Regions from separate parts of the uncultured Bacillus sp. genome, predicted to be linked through region 2. Evidence: riboswitches for the same ligand, from Rfam matches in the RefSeq annotation. Region 2 holds a riboswitch; each other region holds the start of a gene.
What was found. Region 2 has a riboswitch for thiamine pyrophosphate ahead of thiU (HMP/thiamine ABC transporter substrate-binding protein ThiU). Riboswitches for the same ligand answer to the same signal wherever they lie in the genome.

Region 1 (4,226 bases), on a different contig from region 2:
GCGGATATGATGGGGATTTCCCAGTCCTATATTTCTCGTCTTGAGAAACGAATCATTAAAAGATTGCGAAAAGAATTCAACAAAATGGTGTAAAAAATTTTTTGCGGGTAATCCCTTGATTCTACAAGGATTTGCCAATTGTGACTTTTTTTCGGTCTGAGTAAAGTGCATATTTTTCCCACCCAAGGAGATACTTAACGTTGTACAGCAGCTCCTGTAGGGAGGGAAAAAAGTGTCGAGAAATAAAGTCGAAATCTGCGGGGTGGATACCTCCAAATTACCAGTACTCAAGAATGAAGAGATGAGAAAGCTGTTTAGGCAGCTGCAGGATGAAGGCGATGATTCAGCAAGAGAAAAGCTTGTAAACGGGAACTTGCGTCTTGTCTTAAGTGTCATTCAAAGATTTAATAACAGAGGAGAGTATGTTGATGACTTATTTCAGGTCGGCTGCATCGGACTAATGAAATCCATTGATAATTTTGACCTAAGCCACAATGTTAAGTTTTCAACATACGCTGTACCTATGATTATCGGAGAGATCCGCAGGTATTTACGCGATAATAACCCGATCCGTGTCTCAAGATCACTCCGGGATATCGCTTATAAGGCACTTCAGGTAAGAGAGCGGTTAATCAGTGAGACAAGCAAGGAGCCGACTGCAGAAGACATCGCAAAAGTTCTTGAAGTACCGCATGAGGAAATCGTGTTTGCGCTTGATGCCATCCAGGATCCGGTTTCTCTATTTGAACCGATCTATAACGACGGTGGAGACCCGATCTATGTGATGGATCAAATCAGTGATGAGCGCAATAAAGATTCACAATGGATTGAAGAGCTGGCTTTAAAAGAGGGCATGAGAAGACTGAATGATAGGGAAAAAATGATCCTGAGAAAGCGATTCTTCCAAGGGAAAACTCAAATGGAAGTAGCCGAGGAAATCGGGATTTCCCAAGCACAGGTGTCCAGACTTGAAAAAGCGGCTATCAAACAAATGAATAAAAATATCCATCAATAATGAAATAGAAAGCCTTTAAAACGATTGTGTTTTAAAGGCTTTTCTATTGATTGCGGGCGGTTTACGTTTTGGAAAAAATAAGGTATCCTAGTTCGTACAAAGTTTTATGAAAATTTAAATAATTATAAAAGGGCAGTAAAGAGGAGGACCACGATGATTTTGCAGCTTGACAATGTCTCACTAAAACGGAATGGAAAATGGATACTGAGAGATATTCATTGGAAGGTGGAAGAAAAGGAAAATTGGGTGCTTTACGGACTGAATGGCGCCGGAAAGACAGCCCTGTTAAATATGCTTTGCTCATATTATTTTCCAACATCGGGCGAGATGGAGGTGCTTGGCCATGAATTTGGTAAAACGGAGCTTGGAGAGAAACTTAGACGGAAAATCGGCCTCGTCTCAGCGGCGCTTCAGCAAAAATTTTATCCGGCAGATTCAGCATTTGAAATTGCTTTGAGCGGAGCTTACGCTTCGATTGGATTATATGAAACACCAAGTGCAGAAATCAGGGAAAAAGCGATTGGTTTGTTAGAGGACTTGGGAGCAATTGAATTTGCCGACCGCCGCTATGAAACCCTTTCTCAAGGAGAAAAACAAAGAGCCCTGATTGCAAGAGCGCTTATGGCTGATCCGGAGCTGCTGATACTGGACGAACCGGTCACAGGGCTGGATTTTATTGCCCGGGAAAAGCTGTTAGACACGATTACATACATTGCAAATAAAGAAAATGCGCCATCGATCCTTTACGTGACTCATCATGCGGAAGAAATTTTGCCGGTCTTTGACAAAGCCCTTTTGTTAAAACAGGGAGAGGTCTTTAAATCGGGAGCAATAAAGGAAATGCTTACTGATCACATACTTTCCGCTTTTTTTGATACGCCAATCCATGTATTATGGAATCAGGATCGGCCGTTTTTAACAAGAGCCGAGCCGATAACGAATGCCTGACAAACACATATCGATTCATCCTAGGGGTGCTTTGCGAAGCTGAGAGAGACATTTGTCTTAACCCTTTTGACCTGATCTGGATCATGCCAGCGGAGGGAAGCGGTGAAAAAACGGAGTACATAGGACTCTGTTTGTTTTTATTAAGCCGTTTCATAACATTTGAAACGGCTTTTTTGATTTTAAAGAATAGGAGCGGATCGCATTGAATCAACAAATAGACTCTCTGTTAACAAAGGTGGAAGATCAAAAGGAGGAGCTTATTCAGCTAGCAAAAACGCTGATTTCCTATAAAACACCTGCTCCGCCTGCAAGAAATACCGACGGCATTCAGTCTTGGATTGCTGGGTTTTTAAAGGAAATGCGATTCTCGATCGATAAATGGGACGTGTACCCAGGAGATCCCAATGTTGTAGGTCTACTAAAGGGAACAGATTCAGCAGATTATCATAGCTTGATCATCAATGGCCATGTAGATGTGGCAGAGGTAAAAGAGGATGAGGAGTGGGAGCATGATCCGTTTCATCCAATTGAAAAAAACGGTCTCTTAATCGGGCGGGGCGCTTCTGATATGAAAGGCGGAATGGCGTGTGTGCTGTTTGCGGTGAAATTGATTCGTGAAGCCGACATTGAACTTCCCGGTGATTTTATTCTGCAATCGGTTATCGGGGAGGAAGTTGGAGAAGCCGGCACGCTTGAATGCTGCAAGAGGGGCTATCATGCTGATTTTGCAGTTGTCGCGGATACGAGCGATATGCATATTCAAGGTCAAGGCGGTGTCATTACAGGATGGATTGAAATCAAAAGCAGTCAAACGTTTCATGATGGGACGAGGCGGAATATGATTCACGCAGGCGGAGGAACATTCGGGGCAAGCGCAATTGAAAAAATGGCAAAAATCATTGCGGGGCTCGGAGAACTGGAGCGCCACTGGTCTATCATGAAAAGGTATCCCGGTTTTAAACCAGGCACAAATACGATAAACCCGGCTGTCATAGAAGGCGGCAGACATGCGGCTTTTATAGCGGACGAGTGCCGGCTGTGGATCACAGTCCATTTTTACCCGAATGAAACTCATGAACAAGTGGCAGCAGAAATAGAAGATTACATTAACCGGCTGAGTGACAGTGATATTTGGCTTAGGGAAAACCGCCCTGTCTTCAAGTGGGGAGGTTCATCTATGATTGAAGACAGAGGAGAAATTTTTCCGGCACTGGAAGTTGACCCTGGCCACCCAGGCGTATCAGCGCTTACAGCGTCTCATGAGAAAGTGAAACGTGAGCGCCCGGTTATGGACGTTTCTCAATCCGTTACAGACGGAGGATGGCTGTATAATGCCGGCATTCCAAGCGTGATTTACGGACCTGGAGATCTGCATAATGCACACGCCGTGAACGAGGAGGTATCGATTGAGCAACTGGTAGATTATACGAAAATTATGCTCAATTTTATCATCAGCTGGTGCAGCCGTAAAAAAGAACAGTGACCATGAAAATTTCTTCTTGCTGACAAGGTTCAGCCTGCCCGTTCATATACTTGAAAAAAGGACGGAAAAAGGACGTGATGGAATGATCAGCATTTCAGAATTTCAGGTGAAGGATGTCGTCAATGTCTCAAACGGAAAAAAGCTGGGGAGCATTGGTGATATAGATATCAATGTGACCACTGGAAAAATTCAGGCGATCATACTAGGTGGAAATGGGAAAGTTCTCGGATTTTTTGGAAAAGAAGAGGAATTGGTCATTCCATGGCGAAATATAGTAAAAATCGGGGAAGATGTAATCTTGGTCCGATTAAATGAACCGCATGCATAACTTGTTCGTCTGCTGCGGATTGGCAAATGCCGGAAGTCTGGATTCTTCCGGCACATTTCATTTAGAAATATACAAATCGGCGCTCAACGAATGCAGAAAGATGTGGTAAAATAAGTGGGAAATTCCGCTTTTTTAAATGTTTGTCGAAAGGTTGGATCATCATGAATACATATCACCCATTCAGTCTTACCACACCCTCGACACTCATGATACAAGACTGGACACAAACGAATCAAAACAACAGAGAAGTCATTGCCGGATTTACTACGAAAAACGGCGGTGTCAGCCAAAAGCCTTTTGAATCGTTAAATACAGGATTGCACGTTCATGACAAAGATGCAGATGTAGTTAAAAATCGTGAATATATTGCCGATATGTTTAATATTGATTTGCAGTCTTGGGTATTTGCTGATCAGACACATGATAATCGCGTTCAGAAAGTGACGCAGAGG
Region 2 (4,226 bases):
TGTTTTTCTGTTTCGTGCCTCATCCGCCCGGTAGAACCGTTCGAACAGGTGCGGGATATGCTCCTCAGGTATTCCGATGCCTTTATCTCTAACAGACAGAAACGGCCGGCCATTCCTCGTTCCGGCCGACAACACAATGGCTTTTTCACTATACTTTATGGCATTATCGAGCAAAATGGTCAGCAGCTGCTTGATGCGTTCTTCATCAGCTGCAACAAACAGGCTCTCCTTATCAGTTTCAAGCAAAATATCACGCTGATAGACGGGCTGGAGCGTTTGCATGACGGCGCGCGATACTTCAACCAGATCGATTGTTTTGAGGTCAAGCTCAAGTCCTTTATGGCTTTTGGCCAACGCCAGAAGCTGATTGGTCAGTTTTTTCATATGCACCGCTTCTGAATGAATGGCTTCTATCGATTCCTCAAGCACTTCCGGTTTTTTTGCCCCCCACCGTTTCATCAGGCTGCTGTAGCTTTCTATAATTGTGAGCGGGGTTTTCAATTCGTGTGAAGCATCTTGAACGAATTGCTGCTGTTTATCATAATGCTCTTTCAGCATCATCGCCATCTCATTAAATGTCAGCCCCATTTGATATAACTCGTCGTACGACTGACCTTCCAAAGAAATTGTTTTAAATGCTTTCTCCCGCTGTATGTCTTTCATCGTCATCATTAATCGTCTGATCGGATTGATGATACGGCGGGCAAGCAAGCTGCCGGCAAAAAAAGAAGCGATACAGACAGCAGCACTTGCAGCGATTAAAATGATTTTTAGCAGAAACAGACTCTCCTCTGTGTTCTCCAGCCTTTCAACCAGCTGAAGAGATACCACTTGCCCATCGGTCCAAATAACGGGAACAGCAGCCTCAGCAAACAGTTTGCCGTCATGTTTCCTTACATCTACCGTTTCCCCGCTGTGATAAGAGATTGGAAAATGTTTATACGCTTTTTCTTTTGTCATGGTCATGACGGCTTTTTGATCACCATTCACTACACGAACCATGCCGTTTGCCGGAAGATAAGCCTGCAGCATGTCCTGCAAAGCGACTCCTTCTGTTTCAGCAGCATGTAGCGCTTCGGCAATGTTATCCGTCTCATCCGCAAGCCTACCTGCATCCTTTGAGGTCAGCGCGGACGAAAAAATGAGATAGACTGCGGTATGGACCAAAATTAATAAAACCAGCAGCGATATTGATGTGTACAGATGAATCTTGGTCTTCAGCTTCATCGTTTACCCCTTAATGGCATAGCCGACCCCTCGAACAGTATGGATCAGCTGTTTTTCGTAAGGATAGTCCAGTTTTTTTCTGATGTATCTGATGTAAACGTCCACCACATTTGTATCACCGATATAATCAAATCCCCATACAGAGTTTAGAATCTGTTCCCGTGTCAGCACTTGCTGCGGATGTTTCAGCATATAGACGAGCAAATCAAATTCCCGGGGCGTTAATTCCACCTCTTTGTCTCCGCGCCTCACTTCACGGGTTTTTTCGTTCACCCGCAAGTCGTCATATGTAAGAAAGGTGTCGATATCTTCTGTTTTTGTTCCATTTTGGCGCAGCGCCACCCTGATTCTCGCAAGCAATTCCTCAATTTCAAACGGCTTGGTGACGTAGTCATTCGCACCGATGTCCAGCCCTGTTACCTTATCAGGGATACTGTCGCGTGCCGTTAATAAAATGACCGGTGTCTGCTGATCCGTTTTTCTCAAGCGGCGCAGCACTTCCAGGCCGCTAAGTCCCGGAAGCATGACGTCTAGAAGCACTAAGGAATACCTGCCTTCCGCGGCCGCATTCAGTCCTTCAGTGCCATTGTATTTAATGGTGACATTATATCCTTCATATTCCAATTCAAGCTGGAGCACCCTGGCGATTTTTTCCTCATCTTCCACGATTAATATGTGCCCTTTTTCCAAATTTGATCATCCTCTCCTGTCCCTATATGAAAAAAAATGATTTCATTGTTTACAAAATGATTCTTATCATCTATTATGATGTCAAAATAAAAAATTGTATACGGAAAGCACTAGGGGTGCTGTTTTTGGCTGAGATAAAGCGCGCAAACACGCGCTTTGATCCCTTATGACCCGATCTGGATAATACCAGCGTGGGGAAGTGCAGGTTGACCGAATGGTGTATTTTTTTGTGCGCTTAATCGATCTATGACTGCATATTCCCTTAGGATATGCAGTTTTTTATTTTACCAAAAAAACAGGAGGTCGGAGAAATGGATCATATTTGCGGGACAAGCAGAATCGCCGGTTTTCGGTTCTCTTTATACCCGATGACGGATGATTTTATCAGTGTGATCAAGTCAGCGCTGAAAAAAACCGACACATCTAAGGTTTGGACGAAAACAGATCATATCAGCACAGTCTTGCGCGGATCGATTGATCATGTATTCGACGCTGCCAAAGCCATTTACCTTTATGCGGCGAACAGCGAAAAACACATCGTCATGAACGGGACGTTTTCCATCGGATGCCCGGGCGATACACAGGGAGATACATATCTTTCTGTAAACGATAAGCGTGTCAATGAAGATGCTGTCCGAAGCCTGTTCGCGGAAGCGCCGTGCCAATTTGCGCTTTATCCGATGAATGAGCCGGATTATATGGGCTTGATCATGGAAGCTCTCGATATTGCGAAAGCAGAAGGCACCTTCGTACAAGGTGTCCATTATGCGAGTGAGCTTGACGGGGATGCGCATGACGTGTTCAGAACACTGGAGGCCGTTTTCCGCATGGCTGAACAGCAAACAAACCACGTAACCATGACTGTGAATCTCTCGGCTAACAGTCCATCAAGAAAAAACAGAAAGCAGGGATAAAATGAAAAGCTGGAAAGTAAAAGAAATTGTCATCATGTCCGTTATCAGTATCGTTTTTGCCGTTGTTTATTTATTATTCACGCATTTCGGAAACGTACTTGCAGGTATGTTCGGGCCAATCGCCTATGAACCGATTTACGGCATTTGGTTTATCGTTTCCGTCATCGCTGCGTACATTATTCGAAAACCGGGCGCAGCGCTTGTTTCTGAAATCATTGCCGCTCTCGTTGAGTGCCTGCTGGGAAATCCGTCTGGCCCGATGGTCATCGTCATCGGTATTGTTCAAGGTCTCGGGGCTGAGGCTGTATTTCTCGCGACGCGCTGGAAAGTATACTCTCTGCCTGTCCTTCTGCTGGCAGGAATGGGATCTTCAGTAGCCAGCTTTTTCTACGATCTCTTTGTTTCTGGCTATGCAGCCTATTCACCAGGTTATCTTCTTATTATGCTTGTGATCCGTCTGATTTCCGGCGCGTTGCTTGCGGGGCTGCTCGGAAAAGCAATCAGTGACTCTCTTGCTTATACGGGTGTGTTAAACGGAATGGCACTCGGAAAGGAACTGAAAAAGAAACGGAAGCGGGCATCAGAACATGCAAGCCTTTGATGAGCTCCTGACGGTTGACCAGCTCAGCTTCTCTTATGAAGAAGACGAGAAACCGGTGTTTCAAAACATTTCGTTTTCGCTGCAAAAAGGGGAATGCGCTTTATTGCTGGGGCCGAGCGGGTGCGGAAAAAGCTCGCTCGCCCTTTGTTTAAACGGTCTTTACCCGGAGGCTTGCGACGGCATACAGTCCGGACATGTATTTTTATTTCAAAAACCGGTCACAGACGCTGAAACCTCCGAAACGATTGCTCAGCATTGCGGGGTCGTCTTTCAGGACCCGGATCAGCAGTTTTGCATGCTGACGGTTGAGGACGAAATCGCTTTTGGGCTGGAAAATCTGCAGGTTCCGAGAGAAGAGATGACAGAGAAGATTGATGCCGTATTAGAAAAATTACGTATTACCCATTTAAAAGAAAAAACAATATCTGCACTGTCAGGAGGACAAAAGCAGAAAGTGGCTCTCGCCTGTATTTTGGCGATGGAGCCTGAGCTTATTATGTTAGATGAGCCAACTTCTTTATTAGATCCTTATTCAGCTCGGGAGTTCGTTCACATGATGAAAGATCTTCAGCAAGAAAAAGGCTTCAGCCTCCTCGTCATTGAGCACCAGCTTGATGAATGGACGCCTTGGATTGAGAGAACAATCGTGCTGGACAAAGCAGGCAAAAAAGCGCTCGATGGCCGGACGGAAGATCTATTTCAGCACGAAGCGGAAACTCTAAAGCAAATGGGCATCGCGATTCCAAAAGTGTGTGACCTGCAGGAAAAACGCAGTATGCCGTTTACTTTATCAA
Region 3 (4,226 bases), on a different contig from region 2:
CTGATCTAAAAAGGAGGTTCTGATTATGGCGCATACATCTGTCGCATCTTTAGTTGTTGTACTTATCGTTGCATTTTTGACACCCATCCTTTTGCATCGGTTTAAACTCAGCATCCCGGTTGTTGTTGCTGAAATCATTATGGGATTGATCATAGGAAAAAGCGGCCTTAATTTAGTTGTGGAGGGTGACACATGGCTCCAGACGCTTTCTATGCTCGGATTTATCTTTTTAATGTTTTTAAGCGGGCTTGAAATTGATTTTTCATCGTTTGAGAAAGGAAAGAAAAAGCAGCTTATGCCGAACGGCAAAGAAGCGCCTAATACGTTTGCTGCGGCATCTATCATTTTTGGCGGTATTTTTATTTTATCATTGCTGCTGTCCTATGGGTTCGTCTTGGCAGGATTTATCGAAAATGCATTCTTAATGACGCTTATTATTTCAACAATTTCATTAGGCGTTGTCGTTCCAACATTAAAAGAAGAACGAATCATGAATTCAAATATCGGGCAGATTATTTTGCTCGTTGCTGTTATTGCTGATTTGGCTACGATGATTCTTCTTGCTGTTTTTTCTTCTTTATACGGAGAGGATAGCGGAAACATGTGGCTTCTGATGATCCTGTTTGCAGCCGGAGTGGTGCTTTACTTTTTCGGCCGGATCTTCAAACATCGCTCTTTTGTTCAATCCATGTCAAAAGGGACGATCCAGATCGGAACGCGCGCGATTTTTACGTTAATTATCGTACTCGTTGCCCTGTCTGAATCACTTGGGGCAGAAAATATTCTCGGCGCTTTCTTAGCAGGTGTTCTCGTTTCCCTTCTTTCACCAAACAAAGAACTTGTTCAGCAGCTGGATTCATTCGGCTACGGGTTCTTAATTCCGATTTTCTTTGTGATGGTCGGTGTGAAGCTGGATATATGGACCCTTTTCCAAGATCCGAAAATATTAATCATGATTCCACTTCTGCTTTTGGCGCTGTTAGTAAGCAAAATCATTCCTGTCCTGTACTTGAAGAAGTGGTATGATAACCGAACCGTTTTGGCATCTGGTTTCCTGCTGACATCAACTCTTTCGCTCGTGATTGCCGCTGCGACAATCGGCCAGCAGCTTCACGTGATCAGCGCAAATATGTCAGGAGCGCTGACGTTAGTAGCCGTCATTGCCAGTATTTTTTCGCCGGTCTTCTTTAAAAAATTGTACAAACGGGAAGAGCAGCCGGAGGAGAAAAAGACGATTACGTTTATCGGTGCAAACCAAATGACATTACCTGTTACTCTTGAACTGCCGGAGGAAGAGTATGATGTGCGTGTTGTACACGTCTACCAAGAGAATGCGGAGGAAAAGCTGTCAGAATCAGTATTTACCGTCGAAACGATTTCTGACTATGAACACGAGACGCTTGAATCACTCGGCATTTTTGATACGGATATCCTCGTTGTTGCGACAGGTAATGAAGACATGAATGCGGACATTGCATTACTTGCAAAAGAAAAAGGCACAGAAAGAATCATTGCCAGCGTAGGATCACCGGAGAATGAAGCAGCTCTGAAGGAGCAGGGAATCAGCATCTTTTCTATTCTGTTGTCAACAAAAACACTGCTTCGCGCTCTGATAGAAGCGCCTGGAGTCATGAGGCTTCTCACGAACCAGGAGTCTTCGCTGTATCAAATTAATATGGAAAACAGCACTTACGACGGTGTGATTTTGCGGGAATTCCCTTTAACAGGCGACGTCATCTTTGTCAGGATTTTCAGAGGTGTGGATAGCATCGTTCCACATGGGGACACAAGGCTGAAACTGGGAGACCGCTTAATTGTTACCGGATCTCGCGGGTACGTAACGGAGCTTAAGAAAACATTGGAAGGATAAACCTTGACCAAATAGGGATTCGTGTTAATATAGAGGTGCAGAACAATTCAATATGTATTCGTATAACCACTAGGGGTGTCCTTCATAAGGGCTGAGATAAAAGTGTGACTTTTAGACCCTCATAACTTGAACAGGTTCAGACCTGCGTAGGGAAGTGGAGCGGTATTTGTGTTATTTTACTACGCCAATTCCAAACCACTTTTCCTTGCGGGAAAGTGGTTTTTTTATTTATCAGACAGGGGGAATGACGTGTGAAGTTTTCAGAAGAATGCCGCAGTGCAGCAGCAGAATGGTGGGAGGGGAGTTTTGTCCATCCGTTCGTTCAGGGAATCGGTGACGGAACGCTTCCGATTGATCGTTTTAAATACTACGTGCTTCAGGATTCTTATTATTTAACGCATTTTGCGAAGGTGCAATCGTTTGGCGCCGCTTATGCGAAGGACCTTTATACAACGGGACGGATGGCAAGCCACGCCCAAGGTACATATGAGGCAGAAATGGCGCTTCATCGCGAGTTTGCGGAGCTGTTGGAAATCAGTGAAGAAGAGAGCAAGGCGTTTAAGCCTTCTCCTACGGCGTACTCTTATACATCCCATATGTACCGTGCGGTTTTGGGCGGGAATTTTGCTGAGATATTAGCGGCTCTGCTGCCATGCTACTGGCTGTATTATGAGGTTGGTGAGAAATTGCTGCAATGTGATCCGGGGCATCCGATTTATCAGAAGTGGATCGGCACATACGGCGGTGACTGGTTCAGACAGCAGGTCGAAGAGCAAATCAATCGCTTTGATGAGCTGGCGGAAAACAGCACGGAGGAAGTGCGGGCCAAGATGAAAGAGAATTTTGTTATTTCCAGCTTCTATGAATATCAATTTTGGGGAATGGCCTATCGAAAAGAAGGCTGGTCCGACCGCGGCATAAAAGAGGTGGAGGAATTTGGAGCTTCACGCCATAACTGATGACTGCAAGCCGGTTGAAGAGTTAGCGAGAGCAATCATAGCTATTCGGAATGAAGTTGATTTTATACACATTCGGGAACGGTCAAAATCGGCGGCCGACATTTTGAAACTGCTCGGGCTTATTTCCGAAGGCGGTGTTGATAAACGAAAACTGATCATGAATGGGCGGGTGGATATTGCGCTTTTTTCTACGATTCATCGTGTACAGCTGCCGAGCAGCAGCTTTTCGCCGAAGCAGGTCAGAGCCAGATTTCCTCACCTTCATATTGGTCGGTCGGTGCATTCGCTTGAGGAAGCAGTTCAAGCAGAAAAGGAAGACGCAGACTACGTGTTGTTCGGCCATGTGTTTGAAACGGATTGTAAAAAGGGTCTTGAAGGCAGAGGTGTGTCATTGCTGTCAGATATCAAACAGCGGATTTCCGTCCCGGTTATTGCGATCGGCGGAATGACGCCGGACAGATTAAGAGACGTAAAACGAGCAGGAGCAGAAGGTATTGCAGTCATGTCGGGAATTTTTTCTTCCGCTGACCCTTTGGAAGCTGCCAGACGATATTCCCGCAAGCTAAAGGAGATGCGCTATGAAAAGGCATTATGATGCAGTTGTCATTGGAGGCGGAATTATTGGTTCCGCGATTGCTTATCATTTAGCAAAGGAAAACAAAAACATCGCATTGTTTGAAAGTGGAACAATGGGCGGCAGAACAACAAGTGCTGCTGCCGGAATGCTGGGCGCCCATGCCGAGTGCGAGGAACGTGACGCGTTTTTTGACTTTGCCATGCACAGCCAGCGTCTGTACAAAGGTCTTGGAGAAGAGCTTTACACGTTAAGCGGTATTGATATCAGACAGCATAACGGCGGTATGTTTAAGCTTGCGTTTTCTGAAGAAGATGTGCTGCGGCTGAGGAAGATGGACGACTTGGATTCTGTCAGCTGGCATACAAAAGAAGAAGTTTTAGAAAAAGAGCCGTATACGGCTGGTGACATTTTCGGGGCAGCCTTCATTCAAGATGATGTGCATGTTGAGCCTTATTTTGTTTGTAAGGCATATGCGAAAGCAGCGAGAGCGCTTGGGGCTGAGATTTTTGAGCATACTCCTGTCCTGCAAGTTGAACGTGACGGTGAAGCGCTGTCCATCGAGACGTCGAATGGCAACATATGGGCGGATCATGTCGTGGTTGCCAGCGGGGTATGGAGCGGAATGTTTTTTAAACAGCTCGGGCTGAACAATTCATTTTTCCCTGTAAAAGGGGAGTGCTTGTCTGTTTGGAATGATGATATACCGCTGACAAAAACACTTTACCATGACCATTGCTATATCGTACCGAGAAAAAGCGGCAGACTGGTTGTCGGCGCGACAATGAAGCCGGGTGACTGGAGTGAAACACCGGATCTTGGC

Region 1: another riboswitch for thiamine pyrophosphate. It lies ahead of Q5C82_RS16920 (acetylornithine deacetylase); the one in region 2 lies ahead of thiU (HMP/thiamine ABC transporter substrate-binding protein ThiU).
Region 3: another riboswitch for thiamine pyrophosphate. It lies ahead of tenA (thiaminase II); the one in region 2 lies ahead of thiU (HMP/thiamine ABC transporter substrate-binding protein ThiU).

Annotation. Positions count from the first base shown of each region.
Region 1 covers NZ_CATYRA010000011.1:71,390-75,615, forward strand. Annotated here, with positions in the region: gene sigE (RNA polymerase sporulation sigma factor SigE) at 1-93, shown strand, start outside; gene sigG (RNA polymerase sporulation sigma factor SigG) at 233-1,015, shown strand; gene Q5C82_RS16915 (ABC transporter ATP-binding protein) at 1,169-1,963, shown strand; TPP riboswitch at 1,976-2,078, shown strand; gene Q5C82_RS16920 (acetylornithine deacetylase) at 2,166-3,446, shown strand; gene Q5C82_RS16925 (YlmC/YmxH family sporulation protein) at 3,529-3,774, shown strand; gene pgeF (peptidoglycan editing factor PgeF) at 3,936-4,226, shown strand, end outside.
Region 2 covers NZ_CATYRA010000009.1:109,680-113,905, forward strand. Annotated here, with positions in the region: gene Q5C82_RS15490 (ATP-binding protein) at 1-1,227, opposite strand, end outside; gene ykoG (two-component system response regulator YkoG) at 1,231-1,917, opposite strand; TPP riboswitch at 2,020-2,132, shown strand; gene thiU (HMP/thiamine ABC transporter substrate-binding protein ThiU) at 2,229-2,831, shown strand; gene Q5C82_RS15505 (ECF transporter S component) at 2,833-3,432, shown strand; gene Q5C82_RS15510 (ABC transporter ATP-binding protein) at 3,419-4,226, shown strand, end outside.
Region 3 covers NZ_CATYRA010000003.1:91,222-95,447, reverse strand. Annotated here, with positions in the region: gene Q5C82_RS06245 (monovalent cation:proton antiporter family protein) at 26-1,870, shown strand; TPP riboswitch at 1,932-2,040, shown strand; gene tenA (thiaminase II) at 2,122-2,829, shown strand; gene tenI (thiazole tautomerase TenI) at 2,807-3,424, shown strand; gene thiO (glycine oxidase ThiO) at 3,408-4,226, shown strand, end outside.